Regions from separate parts of the Shewanella sp. MMG014 genome, predicted to be linked through region 1. Evidence: predicted binding sites of a transcription regulator. Region 1 holds the regulator's gene; the other holds the start of a gene.
The links. Region 1 encodes sigma-54, which starts transcription at its own class of promoters, with help from an activator protein. Its sites were predicted from a motif close to GTTGGCACGNNNNTNGNNT; they were not measured.
Positions count from the first base shown of each region.

Region 2: a site for sigma-54 is predicted at 3,841-3,859, ahead of J8L86_RS01465 (DUF3192 domain-containing protein). Genes of this name have one in related genera too.

Region 1 covers NZ_JAGJDZ010000003.1:198,134-203,927, forward strand. The annotation lists gene mgtE (magnesium transporter) at 1-494, opposite strand, end outside; gene J8L86_RS06115 (HPr family phosphocarrier protein) at 839-1,111, opposite strand; gene rapZ (RNase adapter RapZ) at 1,114-1,959, opposite strand; gene ptsN (PTS IIA-like nitrogen regulatory protein PtsN) at 1,956-2,399, opposite strand; gene hpf (ribosome hibernation promoting factor) at 2,402-2,689, opposite strand; gene J8L86_RS06135 (RNA polymerase factor sigma-54) at 2,714-4,198, opposite strand; gene lptB (LPS export ABC transporter ATP-binding protein) at 4,403-5,134, opposite strand; partial or broken gene lptA (lipopolysaccharide transport periplasmic protein LptA) at 5,392-5,794, opposite strand, start outside.
Region 2 covers NZ_JAGJDZ010000001.1:348,377-354,170, forward strand. The annotation lists gene J8L86_RS01445 (DUF3301 domain-containing protein) at 1-326, shown strand, start outside; gene J8L86_RS01450 (DUF962 domain-containing protein) at 1,986-2,309, opposite strand; gene J8L86_RS01455 (GNAT family N-acetyltransferase) at 2,367-2,996, opposite strand; gene J8L86_RS01460 (DUF2789 domain-containing protein) at 3,124-3,354, shown strand; gene J8L86_RS01465 (DUF3192 domain-containing protein) at 3,368-3,754, opposite strand; gene J8L86_RS01470 (hypothetical protein) at 3,949-4,284, shown strand; gene J8L86_RS01475 (Zn-ribbon-containing protein) at 4,364-5,137, shown strand; gene syd (SecY-interacting protein) at 5,263-5,794, opposite strand, start outside.

The DNA.
Region 1 (5,794 bases):
CGTAAGTAACGCAGTACCACATCAATATTCACGTCAGGACGTAAAGTCACGGTATCGGTATTCATGATACTGCCGGCAGTATCTTCAGGGTAGGATAACGCTTGTTCAACTCGGTGACGGTCTTGGCTACTCATCGATTGCAGTACTTTCTTATACACTGCATCTGGCAAGCTACGTAAAATATAAGCCAGGTCATCAGTGTCCATTCCTGAAGTGGCTTGCGCAACTTTTTCAGGTGTCATGCCACTGATAAGCGAATCTTTTAACTCTTCACCGAGTTCTTCAAGAATTTCACCGGCTTGTTCTTGGTCGATAAGTTGCCACAACACTTGGCGTGTTTTAGGGGGAGATGACTCAAGAATGAGGGCGACATCAGAAGCGGCCATATCATGCAGCATATTGCGCACATGCACAAACATACCACTACCAAGTGCTTGGGTGAGCTGATTTAGGCGCTGTTCTGTAAGTTCGCTATCTATCACTTCGATACTCATTCGCCACTCCTCAAAAATTCGATTGCTAATATTAACTTAACAGTGTGTAAAGGGAGAAGCAGTTTCTAATATGGCGTTGATTGCTGTATAAAAAGTAAGCAGGTTATGGTGTGGGTCATGAGATTATTATAGTTAACTATCACTGTTTGTTGTTGATAATTTGCTGTTGATTGGTTTAATGCGCTTTGAGCAGCGCAAAAGCTTAGTTTAAGCGTATTCCCGAGTAGGATATGAGGTTAATAAAGCATGGCTGTTAGCGGTTTAAAGTCGTAAGTTTCAATGTTTTGCTAGTAAGTGATAACTAGCAACGAGTTGGCCTGAAAGCGTTAAATCATATAAAAGGATTAGCTTTCTTCGTCAAATTTGTCGTTAATCAGTTGGCAAACCGCATCTAGTGCTTGCTGCGCATCAGGGCCTTCAGCCTCAACAGTAATCACTTTCCCTATACCACTTTCTAGCATTAACAACCCTAACACACTCGCAGCGCTGGCTTGTTTGTCACCTTGAATCAAGGTAATGCAGGCTTTAAATTCTGTAGCCAATATAGCTAATTTTGTTGCCGCTCGAGCATGAAGCCCAAGTTTATTACTGATGGTGATTTCTCTGGAGATATTCATCGTCACAGGTTGAGCTCTCGGTGGCGAGCGCTAACTTGGTGTTTACTGTTACTGAAGCGCTGTGTGAGTTGATCTGCAATATAAACCGAGCGATGCTGTCCACCTGTGCAGCCAATCGCGATGGTAAGGTAACTGCGATTATTGCGCTCAAGATGCGGCATCCAAGTATCAAATAAATTCTCAATCTGCCAGATGAACTTATTGACTAGGGGTTGTCTGCCTAAGAATTCTTGTACTGGTTGATCAAGACCCGTTAATGGTCTTAACTCAGGCTCCCAATGTGGGTTTGGCAAAAAGCGGACATCAAACATAAAGTCGGCTTCAGTAGGCATACCGTGCTTGAATCCAAATGATTCAAAGTGAATGACTAATTCTTTATCAACACTGCCCATAAGAATTTGTCGGACTTGATCGCTCAAATCGTAAATATTCAGCTGAGATGTGTCGATGTAGTGATCAACCATTTTGGCGATTGGCTCGAGCAATCGACCTTCAAGTTGAATCGCTTCTTGTAATGAGATTTGATTTTTTGACAGCGGGTGTAATCGACGTGTTTCACTGTATCGTTTAAGCAGTACTTGATCATTGGCATTTAAAAATAAACTAATGATCGTGGTATCGTCGGACAACAAAGCGATTTGCTGCTCTAATACTTTGCCTTGCTCTTCGATATTACGCACATCAACACTGATGGCGACAAGTTCGTTATTTCCTTTTAGCTGCTCTAGTAGGCTGCCAATCAGTGGGAGAGGTAGGTTATCAACACAGTAATAACCTAAATCCTCTAACACTCTTAAAGCAACTGACTTACCTGAGCCCGATCGTCCTGATACGATGACAAGTTTCATGCAGTAATAACCTGATACAGTTCTGTAGCGTCATGACTCTTTCGAAGTCTTTTAAGGATGAGTTTATCGCTTAATTTCTCAGCCATACTTGATAACGTGCTTAAGTGTTGCTGACATTGCTCAGAAGGAACCAATAAGGCAAATAAAATGTCTACTGGCTTCTTATCAATAGCATCAAAGTCGATAGCTTCTTCACATTTGATCAAAATAGCGATCGGCGATTCAATGTCGTCTAAACGCCCATGTGGAATCGCAATGCCATTGCCGATACCTGTGCTACCCATTTTTTCACGTGCTATTAAACTTTCGAAAATAGCTTGTGAAGATAGAGTAGGGTACTGGTCAGCCATTAAATTGCTGATAAGTTCCAGTACCTTTTTCTTACTGCCCGGAGTGGCACAGGTAGTGCACGCCGGCTGCAGGATGGTGCGAAGTTCCATCGTTAGTGTTTAATTAACTTCTCTTTGTGTTTAATTACCTGACGGTCTAATTTGTCTATCAGGGCGTCAATTGCGACATACATATCTGCGTTTTGAGATACGGCAAAAACTTCACCTCCTTTGAGGTGCAATTTAGCTTCGGCAATCTGTTGTAACTTTTGTACATTGAGCACAACGTGAACATTATTGATCTGTTCGAAGTGACGTTCAAGCTTTGAAAACTTAGTTTGCACATACTCACGTAAAGATTGAGTAATTTCGATATGGTGTCCAGTCAGGTTAATTTGCATAGATCATCCTCCAATAACAAAGGCTTATAAGCTTTTGCGTTGGTTTGAGGGAGGGATGAGCATTGCTTCACGATATTTGGCGATCGTACGCCGAGCAACATTGATCCCTTGTTCTGCCAGTAGCGTCGCCATTTTACTATCGCTAAGTGGCTTTTTCTGGTTTTCTGCGGCGACCAGCTTTTTGATAAAGGCTCTGATTGCTGTAGAAGAACACTCTCCGCCATCATCGGTACTTACGTGGCTAGAGAAGAAGTATTTTAGTTCAAAAAGGCCGCGAGGGGTGTGCATATATTTTTGAGTTGTAACCCGTGAGATGGTCGATTCATGCATCTCTACCGCTTCGGCAATATCATTTAATACCATAGGCTTCATGGCTTCTTCGCCGAACTCAAAGAAACCTTGCTGGAATTGAACAATACAATTTGCCACTTTTAACAGGGTTTCATTGCGGCTTTCAATACTTTTAATAAACCATTTGGCTTCTTGTAAGTGACCGCGAATGAATTGGCTGTCAGCTTGATTGGCTGAGCCTTTTGCCATGGCCGCATATTGCTGATTTACGCCTATTTTAGGCATATTATCTGGGTTTAATTCAACGACCCAACGGCCATTCTTTTTAAACACTGTGACATCTGGGATGACGTACTCATCTTTGATTGGAGTAATTTGTAACCCTGGGCGAGGGTTCAGTGTTTGGATAAATTGAATCGCTTCGCGTAAATCATCTTCTTTAAGCTTGGTTTTACGCATTAGTAATCTGAAATCACGGCCTGCTATTAAATCTAGGTGTTCAGATATCAGTAATTTTACATTTTCTATGCAAGGGATTTCGCTTGGGTATTGTCCCAATTGAATCATCAAACATTCGCTTAAATTTCTTGCAGCGACACCCACTGGATCAAAATGTTGTACACGCTTTAATACGGCTTCAACCTCATCAAGTTCAATATCCTCAAGACCGAGTGCATCGAGAATATCTTCTGTTGATTGGGTTAAGTAACCTCTATCATCAATTGCGTCGATGATGGCTGTCGCAATGGCGAGGTCATTTTCAGAAAATGGGGTTAAGTTTTTTTGCCATTCTAAATGTTCGTACAAACCTTCAGTCGTTTCACCTTGAAATGGCATATCGTCATCACGGCTTACAGCGCCAGAACCTGAGTTAGGAGAGGCGGTGTAGACTTCATCCCAAGTGGTATCCATTGGTAAGTCTTCAGGCATGGACTCTTTCGTAAGTGACTCTGTGGTATCGACTGATGAGGTGTCTTTTTCTACGCTGACTTGGCTGTTATCGCTAAAATCGGTGTCAGTTTGCTGAGCATTGTCTTTGACTGGTTCTTTTGCTTTGGCAAACTCATCCTCAAGCTCAAGAAGAGGATTTGAGTCAAGTGCTTGCTGAATTTCTTGCTGTAGCTCCAAAGAGGAAAGTTGCAATAAGCGAATGGCTTGTTGCAACTGCGGGGTCATTGTCAGGTGTTGACCCATTTTAAGTTGGAGTGAGGCTTTCATTTACCGCTTATCCCTAATTGAATTTCATCATCGCGACTACAATGTTATGGGTCTAGCACTTTTGTAAGTGTTAGCTAGACTTTAACCGAACTTGGGTTCTACTTTGCCAAAAATTAGCGTTACGTTTTGAGTCTAGTGTATAACGCTAAAAAGTGGGACTGGTTGGCCGCGAAAATGCCATGCTTGTACACTAAAGAATGCTAACTATAGCTTGAATTGCTCACCTAAGTATACTGACCTGACTTGCTGATTGTCTAAGATCTCAGCAGGCGTACCTTCAGCAATTAAATCTCCGTGGCTGACAATATACGCACGCTCACATACATCAAGTGTTTCACGGACATTATGGTCGGTAATCAATACGCCAAGACCACGATTTTTTAGTTGTTGAATAATTTTCTTAATATCTATCACAGAGATAGGATCAACACCCGCAAATGGTTCATCTAATAAAATAAACTTAGGATTGGCGGCTAAAGCGCGTGCTATTTCTACACGTCGACGTTCACCACCTGATAGAGCCATACCTTGGCTGTCACGAATATGGGTAATATTGAACTCTTCTAATAAGTGCTCTAACTCTTCGATTCGTTGCTCACTCGATAAGGTTTTACGGGTTTGCAGCACTGCCATGATGTTATCGTGCACAGTGAGTTTTCTAAAAATACTGGCTTCTTGAGGTAAGTAACCAATACCTTTACGAGCACGTAAATGCATTGGGTCTGCAGTCAAGTCGTCAGAATCAATCAAAATACGACCTTTATCGCTTTTGACTAAGCCAACAACCATATAAAAGGTTGTGGTTTTACCTGCACCATTTGGCCCTAAAAGACCAACAATCTGACCCGTTTTAACGGTTAGGCTAACGTTTTTGACAACTTGGCGGCTTTTATAGCTTTTTGCTAAGTTCTCAGCTGTTAAGGTAATTTGTGTCATTATTGCTTTTGCTCTGCCGCAGGGGTCGTTATGTCTGCATTGGTTGAGTTTTGAATATCAGATTCTTGAGGGGTGACTGATTCAAGGAGGGCATCAGTGTTAGTTTCAACAGCATTTGCCTCAGGAGTCACTGTTTGATTCTCAGTTACATTGTTAGATGCATTGTCAGTCGTATCAGCATCTGGGTTATCAAGCGAATCATTATTTTCTAACGGCGCTTCGTCTGAGTTATCAAGTTCTTCGTTTTCTTTATTCAAGTCAGGGTAATTTTCTGGCTGAAAAATTGTGATAACTCTGTCTTTTCCTTCACCTGTGCTTTCAGCGATCAGTTGCTGTTTATCAATATTATAGCTAATGAGATTACCAGTAACCTGACTGCCTGCCTGGTCAAGTTTTGCATTGCCTTTTAAGGTTAAAATACTGGTCGAAAGCTCATATTTTATTTCGTTTGCACTTGCGGTACCGATACGGCCATCATCGAGTTCTTGTGAGAATGTGGCTGGATTACCTGTCGCAATCATGGTTTTTTTGCCACCTGATTCTTCACTGAATGCACGTAATTGATCGGCATTAATATTAATGGTGCCTTGCGTCACATTCACTGGGCCGAAGAAAATCACTTGGTTGTTTTTAATATCTGCTTTTTGGCTGACGGCAGCG
Region 2 (5,794 bases), on a different contig from region 1:
TGCGCCAAATGGCAGAGATCAGCCGCCGTTATGCTGAAAAGTCTTGTGCTGGTCAGAAGGTTCAGCTGCTTGCTATCGCAATGGAGTCGGCAAAACCGAGCATTGGCGGTACTACAGGGTTATGTTGGCGAGCTAAATTCATGTTTGAGTTCAGCACCGACGGTATTAACCAATACCGTGGCCATATCAACATGCACGGCAAAAAAATTGAAAAAATTAATTGGCCAATTTTTCCAGAGCCTGAATGGATGGACGCACCAATGGCTAAAGGCAAATTTGGTGGTTGCGGCGGTGCTTCTAGCTGCAATTCGGGTAAATGCCGATAATAACAACATTGATGCGCTTTATTATCACTAACGCTATCATTTTGATGGCGTTTTTTATATCTGTCGCTAACACTTTTAAAAACACGATAATAAGCGTGAAAAGTCATAGTAAAAGTAGAGGTAAAGTAGAGTTTTCACTTGCACCAGAATGCCTAAACCAATGCATGCCTTTAAAAAGTAAAAAATAACGGTAATTAACGCTTCACCTTGCCAAAATAAACTTGAGTCCAAACTTTACAAATTCCAAAAGAAAGACCGCGACAATAAATTGCCGCGGCCTCTTGTACTCTTGTTAAGCCTTCCTGCTATTTTTGTGCTCCCTGCACCATCCATGCGTCTAACTTGCTCCGTGCGCTATCCTTATTCAATCCTTGATGTTCCTTGTACACTGAAGTACTGTCCCTCTTACTCGATTATCCCTTGACCGAGCCTGCTCAAATCCTTAAGCGTGTCCTTTAATTCATCCTTGGTTTTCTTCCATGACATCCATGATTCAATCATTTGCATCCAATGCAATCACTGTTATCCATAACAGCGTAAATCCTTTTATTGATGTCCTAAAAATCCTTTTCTACAATAAAACCCTTCATCTTAATGATGTCAGTATCATCCTTTGACACTGCCGTTATCCATAACGGTTGTTTTACTGTCGTCGAGAAAGTGAATTCTTAATCATCATCCTGATGAACAAATTATCTCTCTCGTGCATTTACTGCTTGGGTATATTTTAAGAGATGTACGAATAAATAAATATGCACAAAACAGCAGATTAACAAAAAAACAACACTGCAAATCTCAAACAAACATAATAAAGTTAAAATTATCAGCAACTTAAAAAAAACACTTGATGTAAGTCTATTTTAAAAGCGATTATTCTTACACCCCTTGTGAGATATCTCTTACAAACCAGGTAGACAAATGCACTTTTGAAGCAGTTAAGCTGTTCACATATTTAACAAATGAATATCTCATATAATAAAAAGCGCAACCCTAACATGTAAGGTTGCGCCAGTTTTACGCTTTGTTAGCCATCCTGCTATGTTGTGCTCCCTGCTCCATCCTTGCGAATCGTCTTGCTCCTTGCTCCCTTATTCCTTTTTTACTCAATATCCTTGTATATGCCTTTTAAGCCATACTTGAGTTCTCAATCCTTTGAACAGTCAATCCTTTTGACCGAATCTAACTCCTAAAATTACCTTCCTGGTATTTGCTTCCTGCTACCCATATCTTCCTGACTTGGGGTCATCCATGTTTCAGTTAATCCTTAACTGAGCTTTTGCCCACTCCTTGAGCGTGTCCTACTTTCATCCTGAAAATCATTACATGTATTCGTATCAATAACTCTCATCCTGAGTGTTAATCGCCAAATACTTTCTAAGCACTACTATTACTGTTCACTGACTTTTTAAAAAGTGACTTCCTGTAACGATTTGTTTAGTCATTCAATTAATTGCTTAGTGACTTTATTGTATTGAAATCATGTAATAGAAAAATGGAAAAAGTGGATGAAACAAAATATTCACAATAGCCAACGTCAAACCAAAACAACTAAACTATTGTTTTAAAAGAATATAAAAATTAAATAAAAGAAATCAACTCGATTAAAGAATATGAAAACCTACAGTAAGGTGAGAGATCTCTTACATTCCTGATTAACACTTAACCTGAGTTTTTCTTGAGGCCGAGTTTACTTTTTAACATTTGTGCAAACATGACCCAGTCAGCAAGCAAACTATAAAAGGGGTACTCAAAGGTGGCAGGTTTATTCTTTTCAAAGAAGAAGTGACCAACCCAAGCAAAGCCATAACCAATTACGGGCAATGTCCATAAAAGCCACCATTGTTCTGATAACAACACTATAATCAACATGACTACAATAATTCCGCTACCGATATAGTGAAGTCGTCTGCATGTTACATCTTGATGTTGAGATAAATAAAAAGGATAAAAAGAATTAAAGTCTTGGTATTTTTTCGTGCTCATTTTCCATCCTACCTAGCAATTAAATCAATACGCTCACTATATAAACTACGAACCGAGTTATTTACTCGAATATATCAATACTTCACCATCTACAGTGCCGATCGTCAGTTGAGAAAGGTGCTGAAAACCCTCGCGGATAAATAACTCACCGTGTTTAGGATTATTAATAAACACGCCGATACCATCGAGTTCAGGTTGGTCATCACACCAACTTAACACAGCGTGAATCAATTTAGCGCCATTCCCTTTACCCTGTTCAATGGGCGATAACGCTATAAACTGCAGAATGCCATATTGATTACTTGGTAGGCTTTCTAAAATACTATTCTCTTTGTTGATTAAGGCTTGCGTGGAGCTCCAACCGGTTCCCAGCACCATTTTCAAACGCCAATGCCAATAGCGGCTTTCACCTAATGGCACTTGATGAGTAATCACGCACGCAACACCAATCAATCTTTCACCATTAAACCAGCCAATTAAAGGTTGCTCTTGCTGCCATAACTCAGTTAATTCTTCCCTAATAGCGGCACGTAATTTTTGCTCGTAACTGGCTTTATTTGCCGTGGACAAGGCTTCAATGAAAAACGGATCATCATGATAGGCGTTGTATATTATCGACGCAGCCACCCGTAAATCTTCTGCTGTCAGGTACACTGCACGATATTCCGCCATAGTAGTCTGTTCCATAATTTCAGTCTCATTGAAGTTCAGTGAATAGTTACAAGTTAACAAGTTTGAAACATATTGCAATTTTAATCCGCTCGCCTAGGCTTAGTGAAGATAAGTCCATTCACTTCTTAATAAGGTCGTCATCATGGATACCATCTCAATAACGTTAAACCACCTATTTGAACAACTAGGACTGGATGCATCACCGACAGGAATTGAGCACTTTATTACTACGCATAACATTCCTAACGAAACACCAATTACCCAAGCTAGCTTTTGGAATGAGGCCCAAAAAGCATTTATTACCGAGGCCTTAACGCAAGACGCCCAGTGGTCAGAACTCGTCGACCAACTGGACGTCTTATTAAGGCAATAACAGTAACTACAGTCTAGATTTTTTGGTAAGCCGTATCGCCCCAACCAACTAATTTATTATCACTGATCACCACAGGAGTACATTCATCCTTAGTGGTTTTACCATCACCTTTACTCCACTGAGTACGATAGAAGAATACATGGACTTCTTTTTTCGGACTGTCTGCGTCAGCTTGAGTAACATAAGCCTCACTGAAATCAGCAGTACCCATTAAAGTCGTTACTTGATCTCGCGCCATACCAATCGTCAACTTAGATAAATTAGTACGATTAGTTTGTTGTTGTTTTTCCCAATAAGAACTGCTGCGATTACCTTCGTGATCACCCACATTCAACACACAACCACTCAATGAAAGACTGCTTACAGCCATTAACAATGCTAAACCCAATTTTGCTTTCATGATACTTCCTTATTATTAAAATGATTCTCACGTAATTTCTACTCAAACTGTTTTTGAGATACGTTATAATGTTGTCCATTATGATTAAGCTAAAAGCATGCCAAAAGTTATATTGTTGATTTTATTATATTTTTAAAATAATATTTGATTAAATCATCATTTTCACCAATCAACATTGAGGATTTTCACTAATTATGAGTCCAATCGAACAAGTCCTCGCAGCGGCCAAAACCATTGCAATGAATGGCCACACTCCGACGATGGCATTAGTAAAAGGAAAACTGGGTGGTAAAGTGCCAATGCCTTTGTTAATCCAAGGCTTGCAACAGTTTAAAGCTATCCCAAAAGATCAGTGGCAAACCTTGCCAGATCTGGGCGATGCGCTAGAGTCGACCAAACAAACAGCCAATACTGAGCGACAACAACTTGAGCAACTATTTCAAACACAAATCCAACAAATGAAAGCTGACTTTGACAAAAAAATTGAATTACTAGAACAGCGTATAACCCAATTAGAAAATCAATCATAACCCTGTTATTAGTTTAAATTAGATTGACCACAAGACTTTTTAACGACACCCAAACACTTAACACATTAACGGAACTCCCATGTTTGTCACTGAGCTCAGATTTGAATGTTTTGCGGATACCACCATCACCGCGGCAGAAAAAGCCATCAACCATTATCTCGAATCATTACGAGCAAACGGTCAAATATTGGGAAGAGAATTTGCAGTCGCCTTTAACGAAGGTAAGTTTAAAGTGCGATTGTTGATGCCAGAAAAAACCAGCTTAGCAACTCGTCACAATAGTCCTTGGACTAAACAAGCCTTACAACAATTAACAGACGCAAAACTGTTAGCACCGCGCGAGAAATATATAGGCCAAGATATTAACTCTGAAGTCAGCAATACAGAGAAGCCTAGCTGGCAAGTGTTATATACCAGCTATGTGCATATGTGTTCACCTATCCGATCTGGCGATAACTTGCTCCCCATTCCACTGTATCAGCTGCCTGCCACCTTTAACGGCGATCATAAACGCGTCATTCGCTGGCAGACAGAATGGCAAGCCTGTGATGAATTACAAATGGCAGCGGCCACTCAGGCTGAATTTGCAGCATTAGAAGAAATTACCAGTCATCAAAGTGATTTATTTAGACGGGGCTGGGATATCAGGGGCAGAGTTGAATATTTAACTAAAATCCCAACTTATTATTATTTATACCGTGTCGGTGGCGAAAACCTTGCCAGTGAAAAAAACCGAGCTTGTCCACGTTGCGGCTCAAAAGCGTGGCGTTTAGATGAGCCATTATTAGACATGTTCCACTTTAGGTGCGAGCCATGTCGAATCGTATCGAATATCTCATGGGATCATCAGTAAAATTATCTTCTCGTCAATAGATACTAATACAACGAGTTAGCTGATTACGCATTATCGGTTCATTCAATAAAAAAGCCAGACCGCATCTATAGTCTGGCTTTTATATTTTATATCCGAATAAGCAATTATTTCTTACCTTTAATCAAATCATTCCACATCATTTTCATTCGCTGCCAAATACCTGGGTGAGCAACATATTCCTCTACAATCGGCTCAACTGGCGGCGTTATTCGTGGTGTTAGCGCATCAATAAATTCCGCAAGACTATCGGCTAATTTATCTTTGGGCCTATCACCTGGAATTTCAATCCACACACTGCCATCTTCATTATCGACAGTAATCATCTGTTCGCCATCGCCTAAAACGCCAACAAACCAAGTTGGTGCTTGTTTAAGCTTTTTCTTCATCATTAAGTGACCAATCACATTTTGTTGCAAAGATTCAAAATCTTGCTGGTTCCAAACCTGCAGTAACTCCCCTTCTCCCCATTTAGAATCGAAAAAAAGTGGCGCAGAAAAAAACTCACCATAAAAGGCATTAATATCTTGATGAAGCTTGATGTCTAATGCATGTTCTACATTACTGAAATCTGAATTACTTTTTCGTTTTACCGCTTTCCAAAAAACCGCATCGTCAGATTCAAGATCATACTTGCCT